Regions from separate parts of the Actinoplanes octamycinicus genome, predicted to be linked through region 1. Evidence: riboswitches for the same ligand, from Rfam matches in the RefSeq annotation. Region 1 holds a riboswitch; the other holds the start of a gene.
What was found. Region 1 has a riboswitch for glycine ahead of gcvT (glycine cleavage system aminomethyltransferase GcvT). Riboswitches for the same ligand answer to the same signal wherever they lie in the genome.

Region 1 (6,934 bases):
GAACGCGACCAGCTTCAAGGTCGTCTCGGCCACCCAGATCGTCGCGGTCGCCCCGGCCGGCAAGAACGGGCCGGCCACGGTCACCGTGAAGACCGCCGGGGGCGCCGGCCGGACGGCGGTCACCTACCGGGTGCCGCTCGGCCTGGAGGTCCCGGCCGGCACGGTCGCCAAGGCCACCGGCGGCACGGTCACCCTCAAGGTCACCGGCGGCACGGCCGGGGCCACCCTGAAGGACTTCACCGCGGAGCGGATCACCGTCCGGGCCGGGACCGCCAAGCTCGCCACGACCTGGGTGGACGCCAGCCACGTGCGGGTGACGATGCCGCCGTCGAACGCCGCGACCGGCAGCGTGACCCTGCTGCACGACGAGGTGCCCGGCGCCGCGGCGGCGGTCGGCTACGTGCCGGTGGTGCAGAGCCTCTCGGCGAGCAGCGACCGGCTGGCCGGCGGCGCGAAGGTCATCGTGAAGGTGGCCGGCGGCGACGTCGCGGCGGCGAAGAACTTCAAGTTCGGCGACAAGGCGGCCACCTGCACGGCGCAGGGCAAGGGCACCGCGACCTCGTACGAATGCGTGGTCCCGGCCGCGGCCCAGGCCGGCGCGACCTGGGTGTCGTTCACCTCGAGTGCCGGCGTGGCCAGCCGGTTCACGGTTGCCGCCGGGTTCTTCTACACCGACCTGGACTGAACGGCACGCGGCGCGTCGCCGGGCCCGCCCCCGTGCCATCACCACCGGCGGGGCGCGCGGTCCCGCGCGCCCTGGCGGCTGCCCGACGTGGACGTGGAGGGCGAAAGTCTCGCCGCGCACCTGGCCGCCGCCGCACCCGCCGAGCCGCAGCTCACCACCATGAGGACCGGATCCGACCCGGTCCGCGGCGCCCGGAGCGCCGCGGACCGGAAACCTCAACTTTCGAAGTCTGTCAATGTGTTGTAACGTCCGCCGGGAGCGCTCCCACCTTCGCTCGCTCACGAAGGAGTTCCCCCATGTCCCGTTCCCTGCGCGGCCTGATCGCGGCCGCCCTGCTGGCCACCGCCGCGACCGTCGGAGTCATCGCCGCCGGTCCGGCCCAGGCCGACACCCAGATCTGCGAGCAGTACGGCTCGACCACCATCGGCGGCCGCTACGTGGTGATGAACAACCGCTGGGGCACCAGCGCCCAGCAGTGCATCAACGTCACCAGCACCGGCTTCGCCATCACCAGCCAGCAGGGCGTCGGCAGCACCAGCGGCGCCCCGGTGTCCTACCCTGCGGTCTACTACGGCTGCCACTACACCAACTGCTCGCCGGGCACCAACCTGCCGATCCAGGTCAGCCAGATCAGCAGCGCGACCAGCAGCATCAGCTACAACTACGTCTCCGGCGCCACCTACGACGCGGCCTACGACATCTGGCTCGACCCGTCGCCGAAGAAGGACGGGGTGAACGCCCAGGAGATCATGATCTGGTTCAACCGGCAGGGCTCGATCCAGCCGATCGGCTCGCGGACCGCCACCGCCACCATCGGCGGCCGCACCTGGGAAGTGTGGACCGGCAGCAACGGCTCCAACGCCGTCGTCTCGTACGTCGCGCCGTCCCCGATCACCAGCTGGAGCTTCAGCGTCCTGGACTTCATCAACGACACCAAGACGCGCAGCTCGGTCACCAACTCGTGGTACCTGACCAGCATCCAGGCCGGGTTCGAGCCGTGGATCGGCGGCACCGGCCTGGCCGTCACCAGCTTCTCCGCGTCGGTCAACGGCGGCGGCACCCCGTCCAACCCGTCCAACCCGTCGTCCCCGACGCCCGGCACCGGCACCGCGTGCCGGGTCACCTACGCCACCAACGTCTGGAACACCGGCTTCACCGCCGACGTCAAGGTGGCCAACACCGGCGGCAGCGCGATCAACGGCTGGACCCTGGGCTTCACGCTGCCCGGCGGCCAGTCGATCACCGGCTCCTGGAACGCCACGCTGAGCGGCACCTCCGGCGCGATCACCGCCCGCAACGTCAGCCACAACGGCAGCCTCCCGGCCGGCGGCAGCACGTCGTTCGGCTTCCAGGGCACCTACAGCGGCTCGTTCGCCGCCCCGTCCGCGTTCACCCTCAACGGCACCGCCTGCACCCGGGCCTGACCGCACCATGCCCCGGTCCGGCACGCTGCCGGACCGGGGTCGGCCGGGTCGCCTACAGTGGACGCATGCGCCAGGAGCTGAAGAACCTGACCTTCTCCGAGCACTCCGAGTGGTTCGGCCTGGGCCCGCTGGCGCTCGCCGTCCTGGCCGGCGTCCGCGCCTTCGCCGCCGACGAGTCGTTCGCCCGGTGGGCGTGGGGCATCATCGCCGCCGGCCTGCTGGTCGCCTGCGCCGTCTTCGTGGTCTGGGCGAGGAGGCAGCGCGTCAGCACTCGATGACGTTGACCGCGAGGCCCCCGCGCGACGTCTCCTTGTACTTGATCTTCATGTCGGCGCCGGTCTCCTTCATCGTCTTGATCACCTTGTCCAGCGAGACGTGGTGCTTCCCGTCGCCGCGCAGCGCCATCCGGGCCGCGGTGACCGCCTTGACCGCCGCCATCCCGTTCCGCTCGATGCACGGGATCTGCACCAGCCCGCCGACCGGATCGCAGGTCAGCCCGAGGTTGTGCTCCATGCCGATCTCGGCGGCGTTCTCCACCTGCTCCGGCGTCCCGCCGAGCACCTCGGCCAGGCCGGCCGCCGCCATCGCGCACGCCGAGCCGACCTCGCCCTGACAACCGACCTCGGCACCGGAGATCGACCCGTTCTCCTTGAACAGCAGCCCGATCGCGCCGGCCGTGAGCAGGAACCGGACCACGCCCTCCGGCGAGGCGCCGGGCACGAAGGCCAGGTAGTAGCTGAGCACCGCCGGGATGATCCCCGCGGCGCCGTTGGTGGGCGCGGTCACCACGCGCCCGCCGGCCGCGTTCTCCTCGTTGACCGCCATCGCGTACGCGGTGAGCCACTCCATCGCGTGCACCTCGGGGTTCCCGGCGGCGCGCAGCTGGCGCGCGGTCGCCGCGGCCCGGCGCCGCACCTTGAGGCCGCCGGGCAGCACCCCCTCGGCGTCCAGGCCCGCGGTGACGCACTCGTGCATCACCTTCCAGATGCCGAGCAGCCCGTCGTGCACCTCGTCGGGGGAGCGCCAGGCGCCCTCGTTGGCCAGCATGATCCGCGAGATCGAGAGTCCGGTGGTGCGGGTCAGGTCGAGCAGCTCCGCTCCGGAGGCGAACGGATACCGCACCTCGGTCTTGACCGGGTTCATCATCGAGGACACGACGAATCCGCCGCCGACCGAAAAGTACTTCTTGCTGAACAGCTCGGTGCCGCCGGCGTCGAGCGCCGTGAAGATCATCCCGTTGGGGTGCTCCGGCAGCGCCCGCCGCCGGTGCAGCACCAGGTCGACCTCGAGCGACCCGATCCGGCCGTCCGACGGCGGCTCCAGAGCGGTGTCCACCGTCTCCGGGTCATGCCCCATCAGCCCGAGCAGCACCGCCCGCGGCGTCCCGTGCCCGTGCCCGGTGGCGCCCAGCGACCCGAACAGCTCGGCCCGCACCCCCGCCACCCGGGCGTCGAGGTGCTCGGTGAACATCCGGGCGGCCCGCATCGGGCCGACCGTGTGCGAGCTGGACGGCCCGATCCCGATCGAGAACAGGTCAAAGACGGAGACGGCCATGACCCCGCCCATCGGCGCGCAACCCGGCGAACTGAGGCATCACGACGCCTCCCCGGCCACCAGCGCCTCGTACTCGGCGTCGGAGAGCGTCACCGGCGTCCCGCTGACCCGCAGGCGATAGAGCCACCCCTTGCCGTACGGATCGGAGTTGATCAGCGCCGGGTCGTCCACGACCGCCTGGTTGACCTCGACGATCTCGCCGTCGGCGGGCGCGTACACCTCGCTCACCGACTTGGTCGACTCGATCTCGCCGGCCGGGTCGCCGGCGCTGACCACCGTGCCGACCTCGGGCAGCTCGACGAAGACGACGTCGCCGAGCGCGTCCGCGGCGAACGAGGTGATCCCGACCGTGGCGACCTCGTCCTCGGTCAGCCATTCGTGGTCCTTGGTGAAACGCATGGTCCGGCCTCGCTATCGCTTGTAGAAGGGCAGCTTGACGACCTCGGCCGGCTCGTGCGTGCCGCGCACGTCGACGACCAGGGCGGCCCGGTCGGCGTCCTTCGCGACGTAGGCCAGCGCGATCGGGTGGCCGAGCGTCGGCGACGGCACGCCGCTGGTCACCTCGCCCACCTGGGCCCCGGTGGTCGCGTCCAGCACGGCGTGCCCGGCCCGCGGCGAGCGGCGGCCCTTGGTGACCAGCCCGACCAGCTCGGTTTCGGGTGCGACCGTGCGCAACGCCGCGGCACCCACGAAGTCCGACTTGTCCAGCGCGACCACCCGGCCCAGCCCGGCGTGGAAGGGCGTGGTGCGTACCGTCAGCTCGTGCCCGTAAAGCGGCATGCCGGCCTCCAGCCGCAGCGTGTCCCGGCAGGCCAGCCCGGCGGGCTGGGCCCCGGCGGCCGCGGCCCACTCCCAGATCGCCTCGGCGTCCGCGTTGTCGCAGTAGATCTCGAAGCCGTCCTCGCCGGTGTACCCGGTCCGGGCCAGCAGCACGTCCCGGCCGGCCAGTCGCTCCGGCTTGATCCCGTAGTACTTCAGGTCCGGGTGCTCGCCGACGATCGTGACCGCCGCAGGCCCCTGCACCGCGATCAGCGCCCGGTCGGTCTCGGTGATGGTCACCGCGAAGCCGCCGGAGTACTCGCCGAGCATGGCGAGCACGATCGGCGCGTTGGCGGCGTTCGCCACCACCAGGAAGCGCCGCTCGGCCAGCCGGTAGACGACCAGGTCGTCGAGCACGCCGCCGTTGGTGTGGCAGAGCATCGTGTACTTGGCCCGCCCCACCGCGACCGCGGACAGCCGCCCGACCAGCGCGTAATCCAGGAAGGCAGCCGCTTCCGGCCCGCTCACCTCGAGCTGTCCCATGTGGCCCAGATCGAAGAGACCAGCCGATTTCCGTACGCTGTGGTGCTCGGCGACGTCACTGCCGTACCGGAGTGGCATCTCCCATCCGGCGAACCCGGTGAACGAGGCGCCGAGGCGCTGATGAACGTGGTGAAGCGCGGTGCGTCGCAACAGGGAGGCTCCTCGGCAGTCGGCCTCCCTCGCTCTGTCATGGGGCCTGAGAGGTTCACCGCCGGGGCGGCTTGCACCTTGGGCGCAGCTCACGGGAGCTGACTTTCCAGAGTCGCCTGACCGTTGCGGTACGTGGGCCTGAGAGATTCTTGAGGGAGATTTGCTCCTTCGGCGACCCGCCCGCCGGTGACGGCAGGTGGGTGCTCTCCCGCAGCGGTGTCGCGGCGAAGTCTTCTTTTGTGCTTCGGAAGCTATCAGGCCCCGCCGGCACCATCAAGATCCACTGTCGTGTCGCCCTTCTCCCCCGCCGCGGCCAACCGGCCCAGGGCCGGCAGCGCCCGCAGGATCGTCTCGCTGTCGCCCGGGTCCAGCCGGTCGAAGAGCCGGTCCAGGGTCGCCGCGTAGTTCGCGTAGGTCCGGGCCAGCAGCTCCCGCCCCGCCGAGGTCACCTCGACCAGCACGCCGCGCCCGTCGTTCGGGTCCGGCACCCGCTGGACCAGCCCGGACTTCTCCATCCGGCCGACCAGCTGGGTCATCCCCGGCTGCGAGGCCCGGGTCAGCCGGGCCAGGTCGGTGACCCGCCCCGGCCCGGCGTCGGCGAGCCGGCGCAGCACCGAGAGCGCGATCGAGCTGGGGTTGTCCGGCCCCTCCAGCTGACGCAGGAACCGGACCAGCTGGGCCAGCACCGGCAACAGCTGTGACCCAGGACTCTCGTCGTCCATTACGTGACCTCATCATGCCGCCGGAGTGGAACCTTTCCGATCCTTTCCTACGCGCCTCCCGGATCCGCGCCCGCCTCCGCTTTAAAGATTCCCTCTGCGCAAACTTGCCGAATGGGCAAGCTTTGTCGATACTTGGCTGTAGCAAGCACTGAACCGCCCCGAGAGGTCTCTGCCATGTACGGCGCCCCGCCCGAGATCGGCCTGCGCCTGCACGATCTGCTGAAGGTCATCCGCCTGATCAAGCAGCACCGGTCAGCGGCCCAGCCGGCCATACCCATCGGCCTGCTCGGACTGCTCGCCGAGATCGACCGGCTGCCCACCGGCTGCCGGTCGCGCGACCTGGCAGCCCAGGCCGGCCTCGACCCGTCCACCGTCAGCCGGGCGGTCGCCGCCCTGGTCACCCAGGGCCTGCTGGCCCGGGAGGCCGACCCGCACGACGGGCGCGCGACGTTCCTGGTGGTCACGGCGGCCGGGCGGGCCGCGCTCGACGAGGCGTTTCAGTGGTACGGCCAGTTGCTGGCCCAGGCGATGGACGGCTGGAGCCCCGACGAGATCAGCACCCTCGACCAGGGGCTCGGCCGGTTCATCGCCGCTCTCGCCACCACCCTCGGAACCCACGAAACCACGGAGGTCGCGCCAGTGAGCGAACTCGCGAGCGCATCGGTCAGCTCAGTACAGAACTCATGGCGACGCCGGAGCGAAGCGGAGGGGGCGGCATGAGCGCACCGAGCACACCGGCGGCTGCCGCGGACAGCGAGGCGAAGTCCCATCGGCAGACCCTGGAGGCACTCTCCGGCCTGCTGCTGGTGCTCTTCGTCGCGATGCTCAGCAGCACGGTGGTCTCCACCGCCCTGCCGAAGATCATCGGCGCGCTGGACGGGTCGCAGACCCAGTACACCTGGGTGGTCACCGCCACCCTGCTGACCGCGACGGCCACCACCCCGATCTGGGGCAAGCTCGCCGACCTGTTCAACAAGAAGCTGCTGATCCAGATCTCCATCGTGATCTTCGTGATCGGCTCGATGGTGGCCGGCGCCGCGCAGAACGCCGGTGAGCTGATCGCCGCCCGGGCCTTCCAGGGCATCGGCGTCGGCGGC
Region 2 (6,934 bases), 170 kb from region 1:
CGGTCCCCGTAAGCCCCGTCGATGCGGCGCACCGGCGGCCAGTACTTCGCCGTCCGGTCGACGCCCTCCGGGAAGCCGGCCACCGACCGCGGGTACGGGTGCGACCACTCGTCCGCGGTGACCGCCGAGGCGGTGTGCGGCGCGTTCGCCAGCGGGTTGTCGTCCTTGGGCCAGGTGCCCGCGGCGACCTGGTCGATCTCGCCCTTGATCGCGATCATCGCGTCGCAGAACCGGTCCAGCTCGGCGAGGTCCTCGCTCTCGGTCGGCTCCACCATCAGGGTGCCCGCCACCGGGAACGACATGGTCGGCGCGTGGAAGCCGTAGTCGATCAGCCGTTTCGCCACGTCGTCCACGGAGACGCCGGTGGCCTTGGTGATCGGCCGCAGATCCAGGATGCACTCGTGCGCCACCAGGCCGTGCTCGCCCGCGTAGAGCACCGGGTAGTGCTCGCGCAGCCGGGCGGCCACGTAGTTGGCGGCGAGCACCGCGGTGGCGGTGGCGTGGGCCAGCCCGTCCGGGCCCATCATCCGCACGTACGCCCAGGAGATCGGCAGGATGCCGGCCGAGCCGTGCGCGGCGGCCGAGACGGCGTGGTGGTCGCCGGCCTCCAGGGGGTTGCCGGGCAGGAAGTCGGCGAGGTGGGCGCGGACCGCGACCGGGCCGACGCCGGGGCCACCGCCGCCGTGCGGGATGCAGAACGTCTTGTGCAGGTTCAGGTGCGAGACGTCCGCGCCGAACTTGCCCGGCTTGGCGAAACCGACCAGGGCGTTCAGGTTCGCCCCGTCGACGTAGACCTGGCCGCCGGCCTCGTGGACCCGCTCGCACAGCTCGGCGATGCCGGTCTCGTAGACGCCGTGGGTGGACGGGTAGGTCACCATGATCGCGGCCAGCGCGTCCCGGTGCTTCTCGATCTTGGCGGCCAGGTCGGTCAGGTCGACGTTGCCGTTCTCGTCGCAGGCGACCACGACGACCCGCATCCCGGCCATGACGGCGCTGGCCGCGTTCGTGCCGTGCGCCGACGACGGGATCAGGCAGACGTCGCGGTGCACGTCCCCGCGCGCGCGGTGGTAGCTGCGGATCGCGAGCAGGCCGGCCAGCTCGCCCTGGGAGCCGGCGTTCGGCTGGACGCTGACCGCGTCGTACCCGGTGATCTCGGCGAGCCAGCCCTCCAGCTGGGCGACCAGGTGCTCGTACCCCTCGGTCTGCGACGCCGGGGCGAACGGGTGGATGTTCGCGAACTCCGGCCAGGTGACCGCCTCCATCTCGGTGGTGGCGTTCAGCTTCATCGTGCACGAGCCCAGCGGGATCATGCCGCGGTCCAGGGCGTAGTCCCGGTCGGAGAGCTTGCGCAGGTAGCGCAGCATGCTCGTCTCGGAGTGGTGGGTGTTGAACACCGGGTGGTGCAGGTAGTCGCTGGTCCGGGCGAGCGGCTTGGCGCCGCAGGTGGCCGGCTCGGCGACGGTGGCCCCGAACGCCGCCAGGACGGTCTCGACGTGCGCCGCCGTGGTGGTCTCGTCGGTGGAGATCGACACCCGGTCGGCGTCGACCAGGCGCAGGTCCACGCCGTTCGCCGCGGCGGCCGCCACGATCTGCTCGGCGCGGCCCGGCACGACGGCCGTGACGGTGTCGAAGAACGCCTGGTGGGCGACCTCGACGCCGGCCGCGGTGAGGCTGCCGGCCAGGGTCAACGCGTGGTCGTGCGTCCGCTTGGCGATGGCGCGCAGGCCGGCCGGGCCGTGGTAGACCGCGTACATGCTGGCCATCACGGCCAGCAGGACCTGCGCGGTGCAGATGTTGCTGGTCGCCTTCTCCCGGCGGATGTGCTGCTCGCGGGTCTGCAGCGCGAGCCGGTAGGCGGGCGCGCCGTCGGCGTCCTTGGACACCCCGACCAGGCGGCCGGGCAGGCTGCGCTCCAGACCGCTGCGCACCGCCAGGTAGCCGGCGTGCGGGCCACCGAAACCGAGAGGTACGCCGAAGCGCTGCGTCGTACCGGCCGCGATGTCCGCCCCGATCTCGCCCGGCGCCCGCAGCAGCGTCAGCGCCAGCAGGTCGGCGGCGACCGTGACCAGGGCACCCTTGGCGTGCGCGGCCTCGACCAGGGCGGCGTGGTCGCGGACCGCGCCGGACGCGCCCGGGTACTGCAGGTGCAGGCCGAAGAACTCCTCGGGCAGCTCCTCGTCGCGGTCCAGGTCGACCAGCTTGACCTCGATGCCCAGCGGTTCGGCCCGGGTGCGCAGCACGGCCAGAGTCTGCGGGAAGGTGTCGGCGTCCACCGCGTACACCGAACTCTTGACCTTGGACGCGCGGCGCGCGAGCGTCATGGCCTCCGCGACCGCGGTGGCCTCGTCGAGCATCGACGCGTTCGCCGTGGTGAGCCCGGTGAGGTCGGTCACCATGGTCTGGAAGTTCAGCAGGGCCTCCAGGCGGCCCTGGCTGATCTCCGGCTGGTACGGCGTGTAGGCCGTGTACCACGCCGGGTTCTCCAGCACGTTCCGCTTGATCACCGCGGGCGTGTGGGTGCCGTAGTAGCCGAGACCGATCATCGGGGTGACCAGGGTGTTGCGCGCCGCGATGGCGCGCAGCTCGGCGATCGTCTCCTCCTCGCCGATGCCGGCCGGCAGGTCGAGGGAGCCGTGGAACCGGATCGACTCCGGGATCGCGGCGTCCATCAGCTGATCGAGCGACTCGTACCCGACCGCCTTGAGCATCTCCGCCTGCTCATCGGCCTGCGGGCCGATGTGGCGGTGGGTGAATGACGAGGTCATGGGCGACTCCCAGGTTCGAGAAGGCTGACAACGCCCTCCCCCTCTGTCATACCCACATCGGGGCACTTCAGAGTCGCCTGCCCGCGCGGTCCGTTTGCCTGTAGAGATTCCGGGGAGGAGTTGCCCCTTCGGCGCCTGGATGTGCAGGTCTCTCCCGCGCGGCTGGCACCCAACCTACCAGTGCGACCGGTCATGATCGGAATGCCTAGGCTGGGCGTGTGACGTATTCCGCTGCTCATGATCGTTACGAGTCCATGACCTACCGCCGCGCCGGGCGCAGCGGGCTCCAGCTGCCCGCCATCTCGCTGGGCCTGTGGCACAACTTCGGCGACACCCGGCCCGCCGACCGCCAGCGCGACATCGTCCGCCGCGCCTTCGACCTCGGGGTCACCCACTTCGACCTGGCCAACAACTACGGGCCGCCGCCCGGCAGCGCGGAGACCAACTTCGGGCGGATCCTGGCCGGTGACCTGAAGCACCACCGCGACGAGCTGATCATCTCCAGCAAGGCCGGCTACACCATGTGGGACGGCCCCTACGGCGACTTCGGCTCGCGGAAATACCTGGTCAGCTCGCTGGACCAGTCGCTGAAGCGGCTCGGCGTCGACTACGTCGACATCTTCTACCACCACCGGCCCGACCCGGACACCCCGCTCGAGGAGACGATGGGCGCGCTGGACCACCTCGTGCGGTCCGGGAAAGCGCTCTACGTCGGCCTGAGCAACTACAAGTCGGAGCAGACCGCGCAGGCCGCCGCGATCCTGCGCGAGCTGGGCACGCCGCTGCTGATCCACCAGCCGTCGTACTCGATCCTGAACCGCTGGATCGAGCACGACAACCTGCTCGACACCCTGGAGGAGGCCGGCGCGGGCTGCATCGCGTTCAGCCCGCTGCAGCAGGGCCTGCTCACCGACCGGTACCTCAACGGCATCCCGGACGACTCGCGGATCCGGACCAGCGTCTTCCTCAACGAGGAGGCCCTGGACGCCAAGACGCTCGGCCGGCTGCACGCGCTCAACGACATCGCCAAGTCGCGCGGGCAGTCCCTGGCCCAGCTGGCCCTCGCCTGGGCGCTGCGCGACCCGCGGATGACCAGCCTGATCATCGGCGCGTCCAGCGTCCAGCAGCTGGAGAACAACATCGCCGCCCTGGACAACCTGTCGCTGACCCAGGACGAGCTGGACGCCATCGACGGCACCGTGCTCGACCTCTGAGCTAAATCCGGTGCGTGCCCGCGACCGGGATGACTACCGTTCGCGGGCATGAGCGGGCTGGTCGAGAAGCACACGATCCTGGGCGTGGTGGTCGGGTCCCGGGCCTACGGCCTGGACGGGCCGGACAGCGACCACGACCGGCGCGGCGTCTACGCCGCGCCGACCCGGGACTTCTGGCGGCTGGACAAGCCGCCGACGCACCTCGACGGGCCGGCCGAGGAGCAGTTCTCCTGGGAGGTCGAGCGGTTCTGCACGCTCGCCCTGCAGGCCAACCCGACGGTGCTCGAAGTGCTCTGGTCGCCGATCGTCGAGCGGATCACGCCGGACGGCGAGGAACTGCGCGGCGTCCGGACCGCGTTCCTGTCCCGGCGGGTCGCCGAGACCTACGGCAACTACGCGCGGGACCAGCTCGACCGGGTCGCGGCGCGCCGGGCGCGGACCGGGGAGACCAACCACAAGCAGGCGATGCACATGATCCGGCTGCTGATGGCCGGGGCGCACGTGCTGCGTACCGGGGAGGTGCTGGTCGACGTGCGGCACCTGCGGGACCGGCTGCTCGCGATCAAGCAGGGGCTGGTGCCGTGGGAGGACGTGACGGCCTGGGCCGCGACGCTGCTCGGGGAGCTGGACGAGGCCGCGGCGGCCACGACACTGCCGGAGCGTCCGGACCGGGGCCGGGTCGACGAGCTGCTGCGAGGGATCCGGGAACGCGGGCTCCTGGCGTACGGGAAGAGGGGTTGAGATGACCACCGAAGTGCCGGAGTGGGCGGCGGACGCGGCCCGGCAGCTGCCCTATCCCCTGATCTTCTGCACGGTGAGCGGGGCGCACCTGTACGGGTTCGCCTCGGTCGACTCCGACCTCGACCTGCGCGGCGCGCACGTGCTGCCGGCGGCCGAGGTGGTCGGGCTGCGCACCGGCCCGGACACGCTGCAGCGCGGCGGCGTCCGGGACGGTGTCGAGCTGGACGTGGTCTCGCACGACCTGCTGAAGTTCGCCAAGCTGCTGACGAGCCGCAACGGCTACGTCCTGGAGCAGCTGCTGTCGCCGCTGGTGGTGCTCACCTCGCCGCTGCACGCCGAGCTGGTCGCGCTGGCCCCCGGGCTGATCACCCGCAACCACGCCTATCACTACCTGGGCTTCTCGCACAGCCAGGAGAAGCTCTACGCCAAGAACGGCGAGCTCAAGCCGGCCCTCTACACGCTGCGGGTGCTGCTCACCGGCATCCACCTGATGCGCACCGGGCGGCTGGAGACCGACCTGCGGATCCTGGGCGCCGGCATCGACTACGTGCCGGACCTGATCACCGCGAAGCGGGAGGCCGAGCACGGCCCGTTCCCGCCGGGCGCGGCGGACCGGCTGACCGCCGACATCCCGCGGCTGCGCGCCGAGCTGGAGGCCGCCCGGGACAGCTCGCCGCTGCCCGGCAAGCCGTCCTGGGAGGCCGTCGACGCCTTGCACGACCTGGTCGTCCGCACCCGCCTGGCGACTCAGGAGAAGTCGGCGTAGGCGAGGTGCGCCCGGCAGCGCCGGCACCGGAACAGGAACGCCGAGATGGCGCCGTCGGGGACGAGATAGGCGAGAAGGGTCTCGTCCCCGAGATGCTCGACCAGCGACTCCCGGGCGTCCGGCAGCGCCTCGATCTCCCGGGCGCCCACCTCGCCCAGAAACGCGGCGCCGTCCCCGCAGTGCGCCAACCAGGTCTCCTGCTGCCAGCCGGAGAAGCCCGGCGTGCGCCGGATGACCGCGTCCGGCAGGTCCCCCACCGCGTCGGTGAACTGCGCGTCGAACTTCGCCGCCGCACTGCCGTCGGCTATGCACCATGGGCACAGCCGGCGGCGTAGATCGGCGACGGCGTAGACCGGCCCGACGTAGGTCATCGGGCGCTCCCGCCCACAGCAGGCGCAGAGAACCGGCTCGGGCCGGATGGCGCCGGTCGCGATCGGATCCGGGTGGTACGGGAAGTCGGGCAGCTCCACCGCGCGATCCTGGCACAGCCCCTCACACGCGAGTGAACTCCATGACCCAATTGGACTCCCAGGTCTGACCGCCGTCGGCGGAGAACTCCTGCTCCCAGCGGGCCGACGTCGGGGTGATGTCCGACCAGATGAAGTGCGCCTTGATCGGCTTGCCCTCGTGGGTGTCGTCGCCGTAGAAGTCGCCGCGGCCGCCGGCGAACCGTCCGGTCACCGGCGGGTACTGGCGGCCGGTGCGGCTGCTGGACCAGTACAGCGACCACTCCTCGCGCTCGACGTCGAACAGCCGCAGGGTGAACCCGCTGCTGCCCAGCGTCGGGAAGACGATCTCGTCGATGTTGCCGCCGCCGCCGAAGATCTGCTGGCCGGTCGACGTGCCGGGGAAGGTGACCCAGTCGTCGCTGCCGCTGAAGAGGGTGGTGAGCCGCCGGTTGAGCACGGTCCAGGAGCCGATCAGGAAGTCGAAGTCGTTCATGGCGATGATCATGGGACGTTACCCCTGACAGCTTCTGTCAGGGGCCTGGGAGAATCCGCGGATGCGTGCCAGCCGACTGCTCTCCCTGCTGCTCCTGCTGCAGAACCGGGGACGGATGAGCGCCACCCAGCTCGCCGCCGAGCTGGACGTGACCGCGCGGACCATCTACCGCGATGTCGAGGCGCTGGTCGCCGCCGGGGTGCCGGTCTACGCCGAGCACGGCCCGACCGGCGGCTACCAGCTGATGGACGGCTACCGCACCCGGCTGACCGGGCTGACCGCGGAGGAGGCCGAGTCGCTGTTCCTCACCGGGATGCCGCAGCCGGCCGCCGAGCTGGGGCTCGGGGCGCAGGTGGCCGCGGCGGAGCTGAAGCTGATGGCGGCGCTGCCGACGCCGTACCGGGACGCGTCGATCCGGATCCGGCAGCGGTTCCACCTGGACGCCCCCGGGTGGTACCGGGAACCGGGCCGGGTGCCGCACCTGCTCGCCGTCGCTGAGGCGCTCT

Region 2: another riboswitch for glycine. It lies ahead of gcvP (aminomethyl-transferring glycine dehydrogenase); the one in region 1 lies ahead of gcvT (glycine cleavage system aminomethyltransferase GcvT).

Annotation. Positions count from the first base shown of each region.
Region 1 is NZ_JACHNB010000001.1:7,878,949-7,885,882, forward strand. Features, by position in the region: gene BJY16_RS35600 (IPT/TIG domain-containing protein) at 1-685, shown strand, start outside; gene BJY16_RS35605 (glycoside hydrolase family 12 protein) at 982-2,109, shown strand; gene BJY16_RS35610 (hypothetical protein) at 2,175-2,387, shown strand; gene BJY16_RS35615 (L-serine ammonia-lyase) at 2,374-3,663, opposite strand; gene gcvH (glycine cleavage system protein GcvH) at 3,703-4,062, opposite strand; gene gcvT (glycine cleavage system aminomethyltransferase GcvT) at 4,075-5,115, opposite strand; glycine riboswitch at 5,148-5,227, opposite strand; glycine riboswitch at 5,232-5,336, opposite strand; gene BJY16_RS35630 (MarR family winged helix-turn-helix transcriptional regulator) at 5,370-5,837, opposite strand; gene BJY16_RS35635 (MarR family winged helix-turn-helix transcriptional regulator) at 6,012-6,557, shown strand; gene BJY16_RS35640 (MDR family MFS transporter) at 6,554-6,934, shown strand, end outside.
Region 2 is NZ_JACHNB010000001.1:7,708,276-7,715,209, forward strand. Features, by position in the region: gene gcvP (aminomethyl-transferring glycine dehydrogenase) at 1-2,765, opposite strand, end outside; glycine riboswitch at 2,842-2,932, opposite strand; gene mgrA (L-glyceraldehyde 3-phosphate reductase) at 2,984-3,979, shown strand; gene BJY16_RS34830 (nucleotidyltransferase domain-containing protein) at 4,028-4,720, shown strand; gene BJY16_RS34835 (nucleotidyltransferase domain-containing protein) at 4,722-5,486, shown strand; gene BJY16_RS34840 (CbrC family protein) at 5,468-5,956, opposite strand; gene BJY16_RS34845 (hypothetical protein) at 5,979-6,428, opposite strand; gene BJY16_RS34850 (helix-turn-helix transcriptional regulator) at 6,490-6,934, shown strand, end outside.